Regions from separate parts of the Cupriavidus sp. FW306-1B-F12B genome, predicted to be linked through region 3. Evidence: predicted binding sites of a transcription regulator. Region 3 holds the regulator's gene; each other region holds the start of a gene.

Region 1 (6,169 bases), on a different contig from region 3:
GGGTCGAGGCCTTGACGAAGGCCTTCATCACCTCCGGATCGGATGTCATGCTCTTGCGGTTGGCTACCAGCCCGTTGCCGTAGGACTTCATGCCGTAGTCCGAGAAGCGGAACACGGTGATCTTCTCTGGCCCCATGCCGCGCGCCTTCAGGTTCACCAGGCCGGTGAAGAAGAAGTAGGCGGCGGCATCGAAGTCGCCCTTGACGAAGCGCGTGTCACCGATATCGGGCGTGACGCTCTCCCACTTCACGCCGCCGGGGTCGAAGCCCTGCGCCCTGGCGAAGACCGGGAACAGCTTGCGCGAGGCATTGAACGGCTGGCCCAGGATGGACTTGCCGGCCAGGTCCGCTGGCCTGACGATGCCGCTGCCCTTGCGCACCAGGATCGCGTTCGGATTGAGGTCGTACTGGATGGCTACCGCCTTGAGCGCGGCGGACGGATTGGTGGTGTTGAATTCGATCATCGCCGCCAGGTCGGCCGAGGCGCAGTCATAGGCGCCGCCCGCGACCAGGCTGATGGCCGAAGCCGAGCCGTTGCCGGTATCGATGGTGACGTCCAGCCCGGCGTCCTTGTAGTAGCCGCGCTGGTGCGCCAGCAGGAACCCCGCGCCCGAGGCTTCCACCTTCCAGCCGAGATTGAACTTGAACTTCTGCAGCGAGCCCGCCGCGCGGACATGGGGCACCGCGAACGGGGCGGCGGCAAGCAGGGCGGTGGCGCCAGTGGCGCGCAGGAAGGAACGGCGACGCATGTCTTTCTCCGGAACGAATGTCACTGGACGATGCGTGCGCGGGCGGGTGGCGCGAGTGCGGAAGGCGAGCGTGGCCTCCCGGGACGCCGGCACCATGCCGCGCCGGCATGCGGCCAGGGCATGCGCGGGGACCGTGCACATCATCGGGAGCAATTTCCGGGCGGCGTGCCGCTGAACGCTTCTACTCCGCTGCGGTTTCAGCAGGATCCGTGCCGGGCGCTGCGCGGCGCCATGCACCAAGCCGTTGCCCCGAATGCGCCATCACGGCGCAAGCCCCGGCGCAATCGCTGCGATCCCGGTGCAAAACCCCTGGCCCGGAACCTGCATGACCTCGGGCAAGAGTAGAAGCGTTCACCATCCGCGCGGGGCGTCGCAGACGCGCGCCGGATGGCCGGGAATTGCTCTTGAAGTCCGTGCCCCGCGCCATCGCGCAGGCTGGCACAGGCGACCTCAGGAGCGCGTTGTCCCGGCGTGCGTTGCCATGGGTGGTCTGCCTGTGCCGGCGAGGGGCCAATCCCTGATCCGCTTTGCACAAGGAACACCATGAGCCAACCAGACACCGCCTACGCCCTGGCCGAACTCCATCGCGAATCGCGCATGGGCGCGTTCGGTTCGGAAACCCGCCGGCGCGAGATCCGCCGCATCGACCTGTCTGACTACGCGCGGCGCAAGCCGCAAATCGCTGACGAACTGTGGCAGGCATCGGTAGACGTCGGCTTCTTCCAGATCGCCAACCACGGCATCGACCTGGCCAGCGTGCGCGAAGCCTTTGCCATGACCGAGCGCTTCTTCGCGCTGCCTGACGCCGTCAAGGCGCAATACCCGCTGCAGAAGGCCAACAACGCCGGCTGGGAAAGCCGCGCGCAGGTGCGCCCCTCGACCGGCACCCCGGACCAGAAGGAGTCCTACCAGATCACGCGCCCGCACATGGCCGGGCTGTGGCCCGGCGATGACGAACTGGAAGGCTTCCGCGCCACCATGCTTGCCTTCGAGGCGCAATGCTGGGAGGTGGGCATGAAGGTGCTGTCATGCTTCGCCGGCAAGCTCGGCTTTGCCAGCGACTTCTTCACGCAGGCGCACGATCCGCGGGCGCCGGACTACCAGAGCACGCTGCGGCTGCTGCACTACTACGCGATCCCGCCCGAACTGCGCGACAAGCTGGAGCTCTGGCGCGCCGGTGCGCATACGGATTTCGATTGCCTGACGCTGCTGTTCCAGCGCCCCGGCCAGGGCGGGCTGCAGGTCTGCCCCGGCAAGGAGATGGAGGCGCAGGCATGGACCCCGATCGAGCCGGACGAGGAAGTCATCACCTGCAATATCGGCGACATGCTGATGCGCTGGAGCGACGACCGGCTGCCGTCGAACTTCCATCGCGTGCGCAATCCCGCGCCGGATGACTACATGGGCCCGCGCTACAGCATGGCGTTCTTCTGCCAGGCCAACCGCGGTGCGATGATCGAAGGGCCGGGCGGCAAGTATCCGCCGATCAGCGCGGGGGATTACCTGCGGCAGCGGGTGAATGCGAATTTCAAGGGGTATTGAGGCGCGGAAGAATTTCCATGCCGACGGTTTGCTCCCCTCTCCCGCTTGCGGGAGAGGGAGAACCCCGGCGGGTTCGCAGGAGTTCTTGGTTCGCTATTCCTACCTTACGAAGCCGCCACCACCCCGCAAGCGATCCGCCCGCCCGCATTACCGGTCGGCTGCGTCTTGTAGTCGTCCGGGTCCTTGTGTACCACCACCGCGCGGCCGATCACCCCGTTGGCGCCCGTGCCAACGGTCAGGTCCGGCAGCAGCATGCTGACGCGAACGTTGCCGCTGGCGTCCGCGGTGACGTTGTTCATGTCGCCGGCATGGTGGTCGGGCATGGTCATCTGGCCGTGGGGCTTGCCGGTCGGGTTGAAGTGGCCGCCCGCGCTCATCGCATCAGGCGCGGAGCAGTCGCCCTTCTCATGGACGTGGAAGCCGTGCACGGAGTTGGGCGGCAGGCCGGTGATCGCCGCGGTCATCATCACGCCGCCGGGCTGCTGCTGGAAGGTCACGGTGCCGGCGGTATTGGCGCCGCTCTTGGGCTGGAGCGTGGCCGTCGCCTTGGCGCTGCTGCCGGTGCTGGTGCTGGCGGCGGACGCGCTGGCCGCAGACGAGGAGGTCTTGCCGGAGCCGGCGCAGCCGGCCAGTGCAATGGTCGCGGCAATGCAGGCCGCCAGGGGGGTAAGCACTTGTTTCATCGGACTCCTCTTCTTGTCATGATTTCGGAAGAAACAGTATAGGCTGGCCGGCGCCAGGCCGATTTCCGGTTTTGTCCTACATACCGCACTAACTGCGGATACTAGCCAATCACGCCATTAGGCCGCGACCGCCAGCCGCTGCTGTGCCGCACCAAAGTGCGGGTGGCGCGAGAACAGGTCCGCCGCCCAGTTGACGAACACCCGCACCTTGGCCGACAGGTGCCGGTTCTGCGGATACATCGCCGAGATCGGCAGTTCTTCGGTCTGCCAGTCGGTCATGACCTCCACCAGCCGGCCGCTGGCCACATAGGGCTCGGCCATGGCGCGCGAGACCCGTGCCACGCCGTGGCCTTCCAGCGCGCAGCCCATGTAGACATCGGCATCGTTGGTGGAGATGGCCGACGGCAGCAGCACCTCGCTGCGCTCCATGCCGCGTGCCATGGGCCATGGCATCTCACGGCCGGTGCGGTTGGAAAGGAAATTGACCGCCTTGTGCTGGGCCAGTTCGGCCAGGTCGTGGGGGATGCCGAAGCGGTTCAGGTAGATCGGCGAGGCGTAGAACGCCAGTTGCACATGGCCGATGCGGCGAGCCACCATGGATTCCTCGACCGGCGTGCCCACGCGCAGCACCACGTCCACGCCTTCCTGCAGCAGGTCGATCGGCTTGCCGTTGATGGTCAGGTCCAGCTTCAGGTCCGGGTAGGCCTGGAAGAATTCGTGCAGGTGGGGCACCAGCACCAGCTGCGCCAGCCCCGCGGTGGTGTCCACCGACAGCGTGCCGCGCGGCGAGTTGTTCTGCCGCGTCAGTGACTGCTCCGCTTCCTCGACATCGGCCAGGATGCGCACGCACCGTTCGTAATAGGCCGCGCCGTCGTTGGTCACGCTGATGCGGCGCGTGGTCCGGTGCAGCAGCTTGACGCCCAGGTGGGTTTCCAGGTTCTGGATCAGGCGGGTCAGCGTGGCCTTGGGCAAGTCCATCGATTCCGCGGCGCGCGCAAAGCTGCCGACGTCAACGACCCGGGTGAATGCCTGCATTGATACGAGACGGTCCATGATGAGGTTCCGACGATAGATCCGAACGGCGTGCCGCGCGCGCTCGTGACGCACGTGGCCATGCTGGTTGTTGTTGTGGGGAGTCTGCCGGCTGGCTGGTACAGGGACTGCGCGCTGGCTGGGCGCGGGTTCCGGCATGGATTTCTGATCGGGCGCGCACCGGCCTGGCAGACCGCCGCGCGTGCCGAGAGCCGCAGTGAATCACAAAATCCAAGACCTTGTCATGCGTGGGGATATGCGGTTTCAGTGGCATGGCGGGGCGGTTTGCGATTATTCCAATCCCGGAACAGTGCATTGGCGATCTCTCGCTTTATCCCATCCTCGTCAATCACCATAATCCGTTGCATCGCAACACTCAAGCGCATTGTTTCCGTCGTGCGCCAACGCCATGTCCGAGAAGCCAGGCCAACGCCCTGATGCAGCCAGCGCCGCCTCTGCCCCCACGGCAGCCGGGCAGGGGCAGGTGCGCGTGGCCGAGCATACGGTGACCAGTGACGGGCGCGAGATCCTGGTTCGGGTGTGCTACCCGGCGGGCTATCCGGCGCCGGGCGCCGAGGGCGCCGCGCTGCTGCCCTGGCTGGTGTACCTGCATGCCGGCGGCTTCGTCGAAGGCGGCCTGGAACACGCATGCCATCTGGTGCAGGACCTGGCCACCACGGTGCCGGCGGTGGTGGTAACGCCGGCGTATTCGCTGGCGCCGGACCATCCGTTCCCGGCGGCGCCGGAGGACGCGCACAGCACGGTGCAGTGGGTGCTGCGCAATGCCCGGCGGCTGAAGCTGGACAAGGCCCGCTTTGCGCTGGTGGGCGAGGAGGCCGGGGGCAACCTGGCGATCGCGCTGGCGCAGATGCTGCGCGACCGCGGCACCGCGCAGCCGCGCGGGCAATGGCTGATCCGCCCGGTGACGGACCCGTGCCTGCAGCATGCTTCGTGCGCGGGGTTCGACGGCGGGCAGGTGCCGATGGACACCCTGCGGCGCCTGGCCGACAACTATCGCGACTACCTGCCGACGCCGGCGGATACGGTGCATCCGTATGCCGCCCCGGCGCTGGCCTCGCGCCTGGCCGGGCTGCCGCCCACGCTGGTCCAGGTGGCTGAATACGACGCGCTGCGTGCCGAAGGCGAAGCCTTCGCCGGGCGCTTGAGCAAGGCCGGCGTGCCGGCCCAGGCCATGATCATGCCCGGCGCCTGCGGCGACGGCGTGGAAGAGGCCCATGACAGCTGTCAGGCATGGGTCGACGAAGGTGCGCGGTTCCTGCGGCGATGTCTGGCCGCGGCCGACGATACCTCATCCCTGACTGAACGCCGCGCTGACGCCAACGCCAGCCGGCCTGGAGCCAAGCCCGCCGGCTGAGCCGCTCCAGACAACCGCCAGCCGGCTCTGTTTCGGCCAGAGCCAGGACCGCAGCAACACGCAAGCGGTCCTAAGTCCGACCATCAGTTTGGCCATGGTTCCGGTCCGCCCACGCGGACCGGCAGGCGGCGTTCGGCCATTTGCTTTTCCGGTTGAAGAAAACCCGATCCAGGAGTTTGAGAAATGCAGCAGCAGAAACGACGTACTTTGATTGCCCTCGCCATCGTCGTGGTGCTGGGCGCCGGCGTGGCCGGCTCGATCTTGCGCCCGTGGCATGGCGGCGAAGCCCATGCCAACACCCCGCCGCCCGCGCCGGCGATTGAAGTGGCCGCCGTGGTCGGCCAGACCATCACCGAGTGGGATGAGTTCTCCGGACGGGTCGAGGCCGTGGAGCGCGTCGAGATCCGCCCGCGCGTCGGCGGCACCATTGACGCTGTGCACTTCCGCGAGGGCGCGCTGGTGAAGAAGGGCGACCCGCTCTTCACCATCGACCCGCGTCCTTATGCCGCGGAAGTCGCCCGTGCCGACGCCGCGCTGGGCGCGGCGCAGGTGCGCGCCGCCCATGCGCAGAGCGAACAGACGCGCGCGCAGCGGCTGCTGGATGACAACGCCATCTCGAAGCGCGAGTTCGACGAGCGCATCAACGCGGCCCGCGAAACCAGCGCCAACGTGCGTGCTGCCCAGGCGCAGCTGGAAACCGCACGCCTGAACCTGGCCTACACCCGCATCACCGCGCCGGTCGCCGGGCGCGTGTCGCGCGCCGAGATCACCGTCGGCAACCTGGTGGCT
Region 2 (6,169 bases), on a different contig from region 3:
TGCGGCACGGCGGCAAAGCCGGGGTCGCGCGGCACCATCAGCTCGAAGTCGTAGAGCAGGCCGCCGTTGCGGTATTCGGGCAGGCCCGTCAGCGCGTCCAGCCCGGTCACGGTCAGGCCGGCGTCCTCCAGCGGCTCCAGCAGCGAATAGGTCAGCCATTGCGTGAGCTTGTGGAACGGCACCAGCCCGCCCGGCGCGGCCGGATGCCGCCAGCAGTCGCCCAGCGACACGCCTTCGACAATGATCCGCCCCGGCCATACCGGCCCCAGGCCGACCAGCAGCGTGCGCAGCAGGAAGCGGGCGTCGAGCTGCCCGTTGACCGCATGCGCCTTCAGGTAGTCGTACAGGTTGCCCAGCCGCGCCGGCCGGCCGAACAGCGCCGGGGTCGCCTCCATCACCTCGCCCAGGCGGCGCAGCAGGCCGGCGCGGCCTTCCAGCCCCACCAGCGGGTTGTGCTGCGCGACCTGGAAGGCGTGGGCGATGCTGTCGGCATCGATGCGCTGCAGCCGCTCGGCGTCCGCGCGCAGCGGATCGCCCGGCGCGGCCGAGAAGCCGCCGCGCGCGAACAGGTCGAAACTGGCCACGCCCAGCCCTTCCGAGCGCGTCAGCACCAGGTCGCTGGCCGGATCGCGGTAACGCCAGTCAGGGCCGGCACCGGCATCGAGCAACACGCTTGGAATCACCAGGTCGATGCCGATGCGGGCGCGCTCCTCGCGGTGCTCGGGCCCGCTCAGCGCGGCACGCTCGCACAGCACCTGCCAGCGGTCCGCGCGCTGGTCGACGCCGGCGCTTTCAAAATGGCGCCAGCGGCTGTGGTACGGCACCTGCAGGTCCGGATAGCGCTGGCGGATGGTGCTGGCGACATAGTCGGCAATGGCATGCACGCGGTCCGGATGCCAGGTGAAAAGTTCGGACGCGCCGCTGGCCACGTGCTCGGTGACCGCCGCGCAATGCGTGCGCACCGCCTCGGCACACAGCAGCGCCGAAGCGGGATGCCCTTCCGGCACCGGGCTCAGCCAGCCGGCACCCGGCCGCATCTCGTTACCTGTGCCCTGGCGGTCCATGCCGGGCTTGCCATCCTCGGGAAACATCGTCATTCGTTCAACCCCCTGCCCTTTGCCAGGGCCAGTTCGTTCGCATCCGGCGGCGTGTAGTGCGTAAAGTAGCCCGCGGCCACCTTGGCATCGATCTCGACACGGGCGTCGGCGGGAATCAGGGTCTCGGGGATGGCCACCTGCTCGACCACCTCGATGCCCTGCGCCACCAGCGCGCCATGCTTCATGTTGCTCATCGACGCCCAGCGGTCGATGCGGCGGATGCCCAACCAGTGGAACACATCCGGCATCAGCTCCTGGAAACGCATGTCCTGCACGCCTGCCACGCATTCGGTGCGGGCAAAGTAAGTCTCGGCACGGTCGCCGCCCACCTGCCGCTTGCGTGCGTTGTAGACCAGGAACTTGGTCACCTCGCCCAGCGCGCGGCCCTCCTTGCGGTTGTAGACCACCAGCCCGACACCGCCCTGCTGCGCCATCTCGATGCACACCTCGATGCCATGTGCCAGATACGGCCGGCAGGTACAGATGTCTGACCCGAACACATCCGATCCGTTGCATTCATCGTGCACGCGGCAGGCCACGCGGGTTTCGGGCTTGCCCAGCTGGCTCACGTCGCCGAAGAAATACAGCGTCATGCCGCCGATGGGCGGCAGGAACACCTTCAGGTCCGGCCGCGTCACCAGTTCCGGGAACATGCCGCCGGTCTGCTCGAACAGGCTGCGGCGCAGCACGCTTTCCTTGATGCCGAAACGGGCCGCCAGCCCGGGCAGGTACCAGACCGGATCGACCGCAGCCTTGGTCACGCGCACATCGCCGTTGGCATGGAGGATGTCGCCGTCGGGCTTGAGCCGGCCGGCCGCGATGGCCGACATCAGCTCCGGCATGTTGATATGCGCGCGGGTGACGGCGATGGTCGGGCGGATATCCACGCCGGCCGCGATGCGGTCGGCAAACACAGTGGAAACCAGGTGGCCCCAGGGATCCAGCGAGACAATTTTCTCCGGGTCGCCCCACTGCGGATGCGGGCCGATGGCCTCCGCCGGCGCGGTATCGGTCAGGTCGGTGCGATGGTCGCGCTGCAATGCGCCCGCGGCAACCGCCAGGGCCCGGTAGATCGCGTAGGCACCTGCGTGAGTACCGATCACATTGCGCTGCGCCGGATTCGCCAGGCTGGCAATGACCGGCCCGCGCTCGGCCGCCGTGGGGGCGCCCCAGTGGATAGGCTCGGCCGGCTTGTCGCGGCGTGCGTGCGAGGTCAGGACGATATGGTCGGACATGGCACCCTCGGTTCCCGATGGAATCCTGACCAAATGGTCAGGTTTACGATTCCATACTAGGCAACCTTTGTGCCATCGCCCAATGCCGTTTACGCGAGTGTTGCTCCGATGTGTGTGGCGCCGAACGCAAGTTCGGGCGGGCGGCATGCACGCATGGCGTGCAGGCGGCGTGGCATAACGGGTGCACAAGCACCAACAAGAAGCGCGCACGGCCATGCTGGCACGGCGCCGTCCGGGAGAAGCCGTACCACCGCTGCACGACCGTGCCTGCAAACGTTACACGCGTTGCCGGCTGGCGCGGTCGCGGCCGTTGCCCAGCAGCGCACGCAGCGCCGCCAACGGCCGGGCGCTTTCGATGTAGCGATAGAACAACGCGCCGGCCACATTGCTGAGCGCCCATGCTGCAACCATGCCGAGCGCGTTCAGCACCGGCCGGCCTGGCGCCAGGTTCGACACCAGCGCGTTGACCAGCAGGCAGACCGGAAAGTGAACCAGGAACACCGAATAGGAAATGCGCCCGAAGAAGCCGACCACGCGCGCCCGCGGCCAGCGCTCCAGCCAGCCGCCGCGGCGCGCCACCGCCAGCAGCAGCGCAGTGGCCAGCGCCACCGCGATGCGCAGCCGGAAATCGAAGGCCAGCGCCGCCAACGCCACCGCGCCGAGGACCAGCAGCGGCAACACCGGGCGACCGGGGTTGGACGCCCAGTAGGCCAGCGCCCCCATGCCATAGGCGCCGAAGAAGTACAGCGCCCAGATATCCCACGCGGCATCGCGGTTGAACCAGAACAGCGACGCCACTGCCACCAGCGCCACGATGCCAATGCTGACCCCGGCACCCGCCGGCGCTTTCCCGCACGCCGCGGCGCGCGCGGCCCACAGCGCGCCCAGCAGCAGCGCAAACAGCTGCAGGTCGATGGCCACGTACCAGACCCCGGCCGAGAGCGCGTCGACATCGAGCACGTTATGCAGCAACGTCACGTGCGCCAGGAACTGCAGCAGGCCGGGCGGCGCGGGGATCGAATCATGCACCATCCATTGGCGCGCCAGGGCGGCACCGGCGATGCTGAGCAGCAGCGCCGCGGCAAAGGGCACCACCAGCTTCTGGTAGCGCCGCCACAGCACCAGCAGCGGATGCTGGCTGATCTCCAGCCGGCCATGCGGCGCCAGGCTGCGCGCGGCGAGGAAACCGCTGACCACCAGGAAGACCTGCACGGCGATGCGGGCGTAGTCGTACAGCCAGTCCACCAGCCCCGGGGCCAGCCGATACGCGGTATCGGACATCGGGCCATAGAAGGCCAGGTGATGGAGCACGATCAACTGGGAGCTGATTGCTTTCAGGGCGTCAATGCACGGCAGGCGCGACGGACGGGGGCTCATTGTTATAGGAATGTTGCGATTGCACGGAGGGGGCAATTCTACCTGCTTGCACCGACTTCAATATGGCGCGTACGCCACTACATGGAGATTCGTTACACACTGCCCCGGCATGTTGCGAGTTTGCCGTCGCGGCCCAATACACCTGCAGGATAGATACGGGGGACGTCAGGCTTGAACCACCCATTGAAGGGGCGTTTCGTTGTGCGCCAGTAGGCTAAGCTAGATCCAGGATTGCCACTTTGGGGCCGCTTATGCAGCGCCGCACGCACTTCCCCCGCACCGGTCACGCCTTCCGTTGCGGCTTGGCTGAGTGCTCCCTCATCGCCCTTCTGGCCGCGGCCCTGGCGGGCTGCGAGGGAGTCCCCCGGGATACCGCGGCGACCCCGCCACCGCCGCGTCAGCCGATTGCGCCCAGCGACGACGTGTACCCCGCCCCGACCACGGTACGCGACACGCGACCTGCGGTGCGCACTCCGTAGGCGGCGTTTTTCCTACGCGGCCGGCATCCGGCCCTTGCACCCGGATGTCATCCCCCTGTCATCCACCCCAAACAAAATGCCATCCAGACAGGGTGCAGGCACCCGTCCGCCAGCCGCCTTCTGCGGCAGTGCAGCGACGGAATGTCTTGACGCCCCGTTTTTTCCACCTTCAATGAAAACGTTTTCATCCGGAGCTGCAAGCGTGAATCGCAAAGATCCAGCGGGGGGCAGGCCCGACACGACAGGTGGCGCCACCCTGATCGACGTGGCGCAAGCCGCGCGGGTGTCGCTCGCCACCGCATCGCGCGTGTTCAGCAGCCCGCACCTGGTCCGCGACAGCACGGCGCAGCGCGTGCGCGAGGCGGCGCGCCGGCTCAGCTTTCGCCCCAACCTGCTGGGCAGCAAGCTGCGCGCCCAGCAGACCCGCATGATCGGCGTGATGCTGCCAACGCTGGAAAACGCGGTGTTCGCCGAATGCTGGCACGGCATCGAGGAAGCGGCGCTGGCGGGCGGCTATTCGCTGATGCTGGTCACCAGCGGCTACGATCCGGCGCGCGAATGCGAGCGTGTGGAGTACCTGCTGCGCCATCGCGTGGACGGCATGGTGCTGACCGTGGCCGACGCGGCGCACAGCACGGTGCTGGATCAACTCGACGGCGAGGGCGTGCCCTACGTGCTGGCGTACAACCAGGCCGGACCGCGCAGCCGGCGTCATTCGGTATCGGTGGACAACCGGCGCAGCGCCTGCGCCGGCGTGGAGGCCCTGATCGCCGCCGGGCACCGCCGCATCGCCGTGGTATCGGGCGCCTTCGTCGCCTCGGACCGCGCGCGCCAGCGCTTTGCCGGCTATCAGGACGCCATGCGCGCGCACGGGCTAAGGCCCGCCACGCCAGTCTGCCTGCCATCGCACACCGCCAGCAATGCCGAACAGATCCGCGCGCTGGTCCGGGCAAACGATGCGCCCACCGCCTTTTTCTGCACCAATGACCTGCTGGCCATCGGCGTGATCTCCGACCTCAGGCGCCTCGGCCTGAGCGTGCCGCGCGACATCTCCGTGCTGGGCTATGACGGTATCGCGCTGGGCAGCGTGGTCGAACCGCCGCTGGCCACCGTCGTGCAACCCAATGCGGAGATCGGCGCCAGCGCCGTCGGCCGGCTGCTTGCCTGGCTGCACGATGGCGGACGAGCCTCGGCGGCGCTGGCGCGCGTCACGCTGCTGCCGCACGCACTGCGCGTCAACGGCACCGTGGCCGCTCCGCCGTCACCGTAACCGCGTGCGCATGTTGCATTCCCCACCCCTGTCCTCAACCAAGGAGCCTCTCATGCAACCTATTCCTTCCTGGCGCCGCCCGCTGCGCTGGATTGCCCTGGCGCTAAGCGCTGCCGCGTTCAGCCAGGGCGTGGCCGCCCAGACCGCGATCTGCTACAACTGCCCGCCCGAATGGGCCGACTGGGCGGCACAGATCCGCGCCATCAAGGAAAAGACCGGCGTTGCCGTGCCGCTGGACAACAAGAACTCCGGCCAGTCGCTGGCGCAGCTGGTCGCCGAGAAAGCCAGCCCGGTGGCCGACGTGGTCTACTACGGCGTGACCTTCGGCATCCAGGCCAAAAAGGATGGCGTCACCGCCGCCTACAAGCCCGCCCACTGGAACGACATTCCCGACGGCCTGAAAGACCCGCAGGGCAACTGGTTCGCCATCCATTCCGGCACGCTGGGCTTCATGGTCAATGTCGACGCGCTGCGCGGCAAGCCGGTGCCGCAGTCATGGGCCGACCTGCTCAAGCCCGAGTACAAGGGCCTGGTCGGCTATCTCGACCCCGCCAGCGCCTTCGTAGGCTATGTGGGCGCAGTCGCGGTCAACCAGGCCATGGGCGGCACGCTCGACAACTTCGGCCCGGCCTTCAAGTATTTCAAGGACCTGCAGAAAAACCAGCCGATCGTGCCCAAGCAGACCGCTTATGCGCGCGTGCTGTCCGGTGA
Region 3 (6,169 bases):
TGGCCATGACCGCCGTGGTGGACCCGGACGGACGCGCCATCGGCGTCTTCACCGACGGCGACCTGCGCCGCCTGCTGGAAACCCCGCGCGACTGGAAGACCGTGCCCATCGGCGACGTCATGCACCGCAACCCGCACGTGGTCAACGAGAACCAGCTCGCCGTCGAAGCGGTGCAGGTGATGGAGGCCAACCGCATCAACCAGCTGCTGGTGGTGGATGACGACGGCCGCCTGACCGGCGCGCTGCATATCCACGACCTGACCCGCGCCAAGGTCATCTGAGCGGGCGCGGCCCGGCACAACCGGCACAACGCCAAGGACACCATGCAGGCACTCCTCGCCTCCCTCAGCGGCATCTTCATGCGGCTGCTGCCGCTGCTGCTGATGGCCTTCGTGGCGGGCAGCACGTTCTGGCTGGTCCAGATCAACTCCCCCAAGGAAGACCCGGCCGCGCAAAGCGCCAAGAAGCATGAGCCCGATTACTTCATGGACCGCTTCTCGGCCACTGAGCTGGCGCCGGACGGCAGCACCAAGATCCGCTTCACCGGCGAGCGCATGATCCATTTCGAAGATGACCAGACCTACGAGGTGACCCGGCCCGCCATGCGCGCGTACGAGCCGGACCGCCCGCCGGTCACCGCCCGCGCCGATATGGGCCGCATGAACGCCGAGGGCTCGGTGATCGACCTGTACGGCAACGGCTTCGTCATGCGCCAGCAGGGCGTGGACGTGTCCAAGGACCCGCAGCTGACCGCCGCATCCAGTTATTTCCAGCTGCTGGTCAATGACGACATCGTCAAGACCGACAAGCCGGTCAAGCTGACGCGCGGGCCGTCGGTGATGACCGCCAACGGCCTGATCTTCAACAACGTCACGCGCGAAGTACAATTGCTCGGCAATGTACGCGGCACCATCATCACCGGGCCGACCCCGGGCCGCGCGCCGGGGTCCTGAGCCCCGGCCCGGGGGCCGCACCAACCCGCACCAACGTACCCAGACGCCCTCAAGCAACCCTGCCAACATGACTGCTTCCCTGACGACATCGTCCCGTCGACGCACCGCCCCGGCCCTGCTCGCCCTGGCCATGGCCTTCGGCCTGCTGGCCCAGCCCGCCCTGGCCGAGCGCGCGGACCGCGACAAGCCGATGGTGCTGGAGGCGGACAACGCCAGCTACGACGACGTCAAGCAGATCTATACGCTGACCGGCAACGTGGTGCTGACCAAGGGCACCATGATCCTGAAGTCCGACGCCGCCGAACTGCGCACCGATCCCGAGGGCTACCAGTTCGCGGTGGCCACCGCCAAGCCGGGCAAGCAGGCCTACATCCGGCAGAAGCGCGAAGGCGTCGACGAATACATCGACGGCTGGGGCGACCGCATCGAGTACGACGGCAAGCAGGAGTACTCCAAGCTGATCGGCAATGCCCGCATGGCGCGCCTGCAGGGCGCCAAGCAGGTCGACGAGATCCGCGGCGCGGTGCTGACCTACGACAGCCGCAAGGAGTTCTACACGGCTGCCGGCGGCGGCAGCGGCGACGCCGCGGCCGCCAATCCGTCCGGCCGCGTACGCGCGGTGCTGTCGCCGCGCCAGGACCAGAAGGCCGGCGCCACGGGCAGCAGCGGCTCGCCGCTGGACCTGAAGCCAGCGCCCGCGCCTGCCAACAAACCCTGACGCCTGGCGCCGGCTGCGTGCATCGCATGCGGCCGGCGCCGGAAACGCCTGAACGCCAGACTGTGCCAATGACCGATACCGCAACCATCGCCGACAAGCCTTCCGTCGAAGCCTCCACCGTCCTTGCCGGCGGCAGCACCCTGGTCGTGCGCCACCTGAAGAAGCGCTATGGCTCGCGCACGGTGGTCAAGGACGTCTCGCTCGACGTGAAGAGCGGCGAGGTGGTCGGCCTGCTCGGGCCCAACGGCGCGGGCAAGACCACGTCGTTCTACATGATCGTGGGCCTGGTGGCGCTGGACGAAGGCGATATCGTGCTCGACGGCGACCACATCAGCGGCCTGCCGATCCACGAGCGCGCGCGCATGGGGCTGTCGTACCTGCCGCAGGAAGCCTCGGTATTCCGCAAGCTCAACGTCGAAGAGAACATCCGCGCGGTGCTGGAGCTGCAGCTGGACAAGGGCAAGCCGCTGGCCAAGGCCGAGATCGAGCGCCGCCTCGATTCGCTGCTCGACGACCTGCAGATCGCGCACCTGCGCAACAACCCGGCGCTGTCGCTGTCGGGCGGCGAGCGCCGCCGCGTGGAAATCGCGCGCGCGCTGGCGTCGTCGCCGCGCTTCATCCTGCTGGACGAACCCTTCGCCGGCGTGGACCCGATCGCCGTGGGCGAGATCCAGCGCATCGTCAGCTTCCTCAAGGCGCGCAATATCGGCGTGCTGATCACCGACCACAACGTGCGCGAGACGCTCGGCATCTGCGACCACGCCTACATCATCAGCGAAGGCACGGTGCTGGCCGCGGGCCAGCCCGAGGAAATCATCGCCAATGACGCAGTGCGGCGCGTCTACCTGGGCGAGAACTTCCGCATGTGATGCAGCGGCCTGCCATGGAGCGGCAGGCCTATTCGCGGGCGCACGTGGGCCTGCCACAGCCAGCAGCGATCAGACCGCATAAGCGATAGCAATTTCCGTTCCAACAACGGAAAGATGCGCATAGAATAGGTCGCATGAAACCGTCGCTACAGCTCCGCCTTTCCCAGCATCTGGCCCTGACCCCGCAACTGCAGCAGTCGATCCGGCTGCTGCAGCTTTCCACGCTGGAACTGCAGCAAGAGGTCGAACAGGCGCTGACGGAAAACCCTCTGCTCGAACGTGAGAACGACTGGATCGAAAGCCCGCTGCGCGTTGCGGCCGACGGCTCGGTCAACCTGCAGAGCGCACCGGCGCCCGCGCCGGCAGAGCCGCAGGGCAATGGCGAGGCCCGCGCCGATGGCGCGGCTGACGACGACAGCTATGGCGACAGCGGCAACGGCGACGACTATGGCAGCGGCGACTGGAGCCTGGACGACTTTGCCCGCCGCCCCCAGGGCGACGAGGATGAAAAAACGCCGATGCAGCTGCGTGAAGCCGAGCCCACGCTGCGCGAGTACCTGATGGAACAGCTCACGCCGCTGAAGATCTCCGCGCGCGACAAGGGCCTGGCCATCTTCCTGATCGAATCACTCGACGATGATGGCTACCTGAGCGCATCGCTTGAGGAAATCTGCACGGAGTTGCCGGAAGAACTCGAGTTCGAGATCGAGGAAGTCCACGCCATCCTCACGCTGCTGCAGAGCTTCGACCCGCCCGGCGTGGGCGCGCGCAACGCCGCCGAGTGCCTGGCCCTGCAGTTGCGGCGCCTGACGCACCCGCAGCGCGAACTGGCCCTGAACATCGTGACCAACCACCTGGAGTTGCTCGCAGTACGCGACTACACGCGGCTGAAGAAGGCGCTGCAGGTCGATGAAGCGGCGCTGAAGTCCGCACACGAACTGATCCGCTCGCTGGCGCCCTACCCCGGCCATGCATACAGCCGCCCGGAGGCGGACTTCGTGGTGCCGGACGTGTTCGTGCGCAAGGGTGGCGGCGGCTGGATCGCGCAGCTCAATCCGGATGTGATGCCGAGGCTGCGCATCAATGACATGTATGCACAAATCCTGCGTGGCGCGAAGGGTGAGTCCGGCACCGCCGGGCTGCAGCAGAAGCTGCAGGAGGCGCGCTGGCTGATCAAGAACATCCAGCAGAGGTTCGACACAATCCTGCGTGTCTCGCAGGCCATTGTCGAGCGTCAAAAGAACTTTTTCAGCCACGGCGAAATCGCCATGCGCCCCTTGGTTTTGCGGGAGATTGCCGATACACTGGGTTTACACGAGTCAACCATCTCCCGGGTGACGACCAATAAATATATGGCAACGCCGATGGGTACTTTCGAACTGAAGTACTTCTTCGGCAGCCACGTGTCCACCGAAACCGGTGGCGCGGCTTCATCAACGGCCATCCGCGCCTTGATCAAGCAACTGATAGGAGCCGAAGACCCGAGGAATCCCCTTTCCGACAGTCGCATTGCCGAACTGCTGGGCGAACAAGGCTTCGTTGTCGCACGCCGCACCGTTGCCAAGTATCGCGAAGCCCTGAAGATCCCCGCAGTCAATCTCCGCAAGTCTTTGTAGCCGAGCCCACCGCCTGCCTGGTGAGGCTCTTTCAGAAGGAGAAGCGCTATGAACTTCAAGATCAGTGGACACCACCTGGACATCACGCCCCCTCTGCGTGAGTACGTGGAAACGAAGCTGGAGCGAATCGTCAGGCATTTCGATCAAGTCATTGGCGTTAGTGTGCTGCTCTCTGTCGACAACCATAAGGAAAAGGACCGGCGTCAGTACGCGGAAATCAATCTACATCTCAAGGGCAAGGACATCTTTGTCGAAGCGCATCACGAAGACCTGTATGCAGCGATCGACGCACTCGTCGACAAGCTGGACCGTCAGGTGATCCGCTACAAGGATCGCGTGCAAGGCCACGACCGCGAAGCGGTCAAGTACCAGATGGCCGCAGCGCAAATGCAGCAATGACCGTGCCCGGCAGCCCCGCAGCGGGCTGCTGAATCAGGATTGAACAGGCAAGCCGCGCCATGAAGCGCGGCTTTTTTGCGCCCTCGCGTTCCCGGTTGCCGCCGGCATGCCGCGCCCGCACTGGCGGCGCGGCCCGGCTGTGGCGCCGGAGCCAATGCTTTTCACCCGAATGAGCAAGGGTGTTCGCAAGCGCTGCGCCAAGGTGTATGCTGCGCCATACAAAGAGAGGGAATCCTGGCCGTGCCCCGCACCGGTGCACCGGCTCCCCGCCGCGGAGGCACGATTGCATCACCATGTATCGTTCTGCACCGGCTTGCCCCGTTGCGCTGCACAATGCGGGAGTAGTCGCTGCTCTATAATGGGCCGGACGCCTCCGGCCAGGCCAACGGCAGGCCGGAGCCAGCCCACTGCCCGGCGGGGCGGTCCGCCCGCTAACTGAAATCCTGCGCATCGCCCATGAATCGTTTGGCCAAATTGCTGCCACCCGGCAACATCACCCTCGACGTCAGCGTCACCAGCAAGAAGCGTGTGTTCGAGCAGGCCGGGCTCCTCTTCGAAAACAACCATGGTGTGGCGCGCGCCATCGTGACGGACAACCTGTTCGCGCGCGAGTCGCTTGGATCCACCGGCCTGGGCGCCGGCGTGGCAATCCCGCACGGCCGCATCAAGGGCCTGAAGCAGCCGCTGGCCGCGTTCATGCGCCTGGCCGAACCAATTCCGTTCGAATCTCCCGATGGCAAGCCGGTATCGCTGCTGATCTTCCTGCTGGTGCCCGAACAGGCTACGCAGCAGCACCTGGAAATCCTGTCCGAAATCGCGCAACTGCTTTCCGACCGCGACATGCGTGAAGGGCTGGCCACGCTGCCCACGCCCGATGCCGTCCATCAGTTGCTGATCGCATGGCATCCCTGATCCCCTGACCCCCCAAGCGGGCCGGCACCAGACCGGGCAGGCGCCGAGGCGCTTCGCAAACCGCCCCACCAGTCATACCGCATGGAACTCACCGGCGTCACCTCCCAGTCCATCTTCGACGACAACGCAGCCGACATCAAACTCTCGTGGGTGGCCGGCCTGGAAGGTGCGGACCGCGCCTTCGACGTGGAGTTCGCCCGCGAAGCCACCTCCGCCGCCGACCTGGTGGGCCACCTGAACCTGATCCACCCCAACCGCATCCAGGTGCTCGGCAAGCCCGAGATCACTTATTACCAGCGGCTCGACGACGAGACCCGCAAGCGCCAGATGGGCGAGCTGATCCTGCTGGAGCCGCCCTTCCTGGTGATCGCCGACGGCATGGAGCCGCCGCCCGACCTGGAACTGCGCTGCACGCGCTCGTCCACGCCGCTGTTCACCACGCCGGTGTCGTCGGCCGCGGTGATCGACCACCTGCGCCTGTACCTGTCGCGTATCTCCGCGCCGCGCGTGACCATGCACGGGGTATTCCTCGACATCCTGGGCATGGGCGTGCTGATCATGGGCGAATCGGGCCTGGGCAAGAGCGAACTGGGCCTGGAACTGATCTCGCGCGGCCACGGGCTGGTAGCCGACGATGCCGTAGACTTCGTGCGCCTGGGGCCGGATTTCATCGAAGGCCGCTGCCCGCCGCTGCTGCAGAAC

What was found. Region 3 encodes sigma-54, which starts transcription at its own class of promoters, with help from an activator protein. Its sites were predicted from a motif close to TGGCANGNAANCTGCTTT; they were not measured.
Region 1: AC3WLE_RS02420 (isopenicillin N synthase family dioxygenase) is a predicted target of sigma-54. The motif match lies at 1,059-1,076, and genes of this name have one in related genera.
Region 2: AC3WLE_RS00265 (GTP cyclohydrolase II) is a predicted target of sigma-54. The motif match lies at 2,390-2,407, and genes of this name have one in related genera.

What each region holds. Positions count from the first base shown of each region.
Region 1 is NZ_JBYSXC010000001.1:535,755-541,923, reverse strand. It holds gene AC3WLE_RS02425 (ABC transporter substrate-binding protein) at 1-748, opposite strand, end outside; gene AC3WLE_RS02420 (isopenicillin N synthase family dioxygenase) at 1,292-2,290, shown strand; gene AC3WLE_RS02415 (superoxide dismutase family protein) at 2,395-2,973, opposite strand; gene AC3WLE_RS02410 (LysR family transcriptional regulator) at 3,091-4,026, opposite strand; gene AC3WLE_RS02405 (alpha/beta hydrolase) at 4,415-5,380, shown strand; gene AC3WLE_RS02400 (efflux RND transporter periplasmic adaptor subunit) at 5,564-6,169, shown strand, end outside.
Region 2 is NZ_JBYSXC010000001.1:54,591-60,759, reverse strand. It holds gene AC3WLE_RS00270 (URC4/urg3 family protein) at 1-1,097, opposite strand, end outside; gene AC3WLE_RS00265 (GTP cyclohydrolase II) at 1,094-2,332, opposite strand; gene AC3WLE_RS00260 (acyltransferase family protein) at 2,609-3,709, opposite strand; gene AC3WLE_RS00255 (substrate-binding domain-containing protein) at 4,361-5,458, shown strand; gene AC3WLE_RS00250 (ABC transporter substrate-binding protein) at 5,511-6,169, shown strand, end outside.
Region 3 is NZ_JBYSXC010000009.1:60,361-66,529, reverse strand. It holds gene AC3WLE_RS16670 (KpsF/GutQ family sugar-phosphate isomerase) at 1-281, shown strand, start outside; gene lptC (LPS export ABC transporter periplasmic protein LptC) at 324-953, shown strand; gene lptA (lipopolysaccharide transport periplasmic protein LptA) at 1,021-1,671, shown strand; gene lptB (LPS export ABC transporter ATP-binding protein) at 1,740-2,540, shown strand; gene AC3WLE_RS16650 (RNA polymerase factor sigma-54) at 2,675-4,156, shown strand; gene hpf (ribosome hibernation-promoting factor, HPF/YfiA family) at 4,205-4,555, shown strand; gene ptsN (PTS IIA-like nitrogen regulatory protein PtsN) at 5,012-5,467, shown strand; gene hprK (HPr(Ser) kinase/phosphatase) at 5,549-6,169, shown strand, end outside.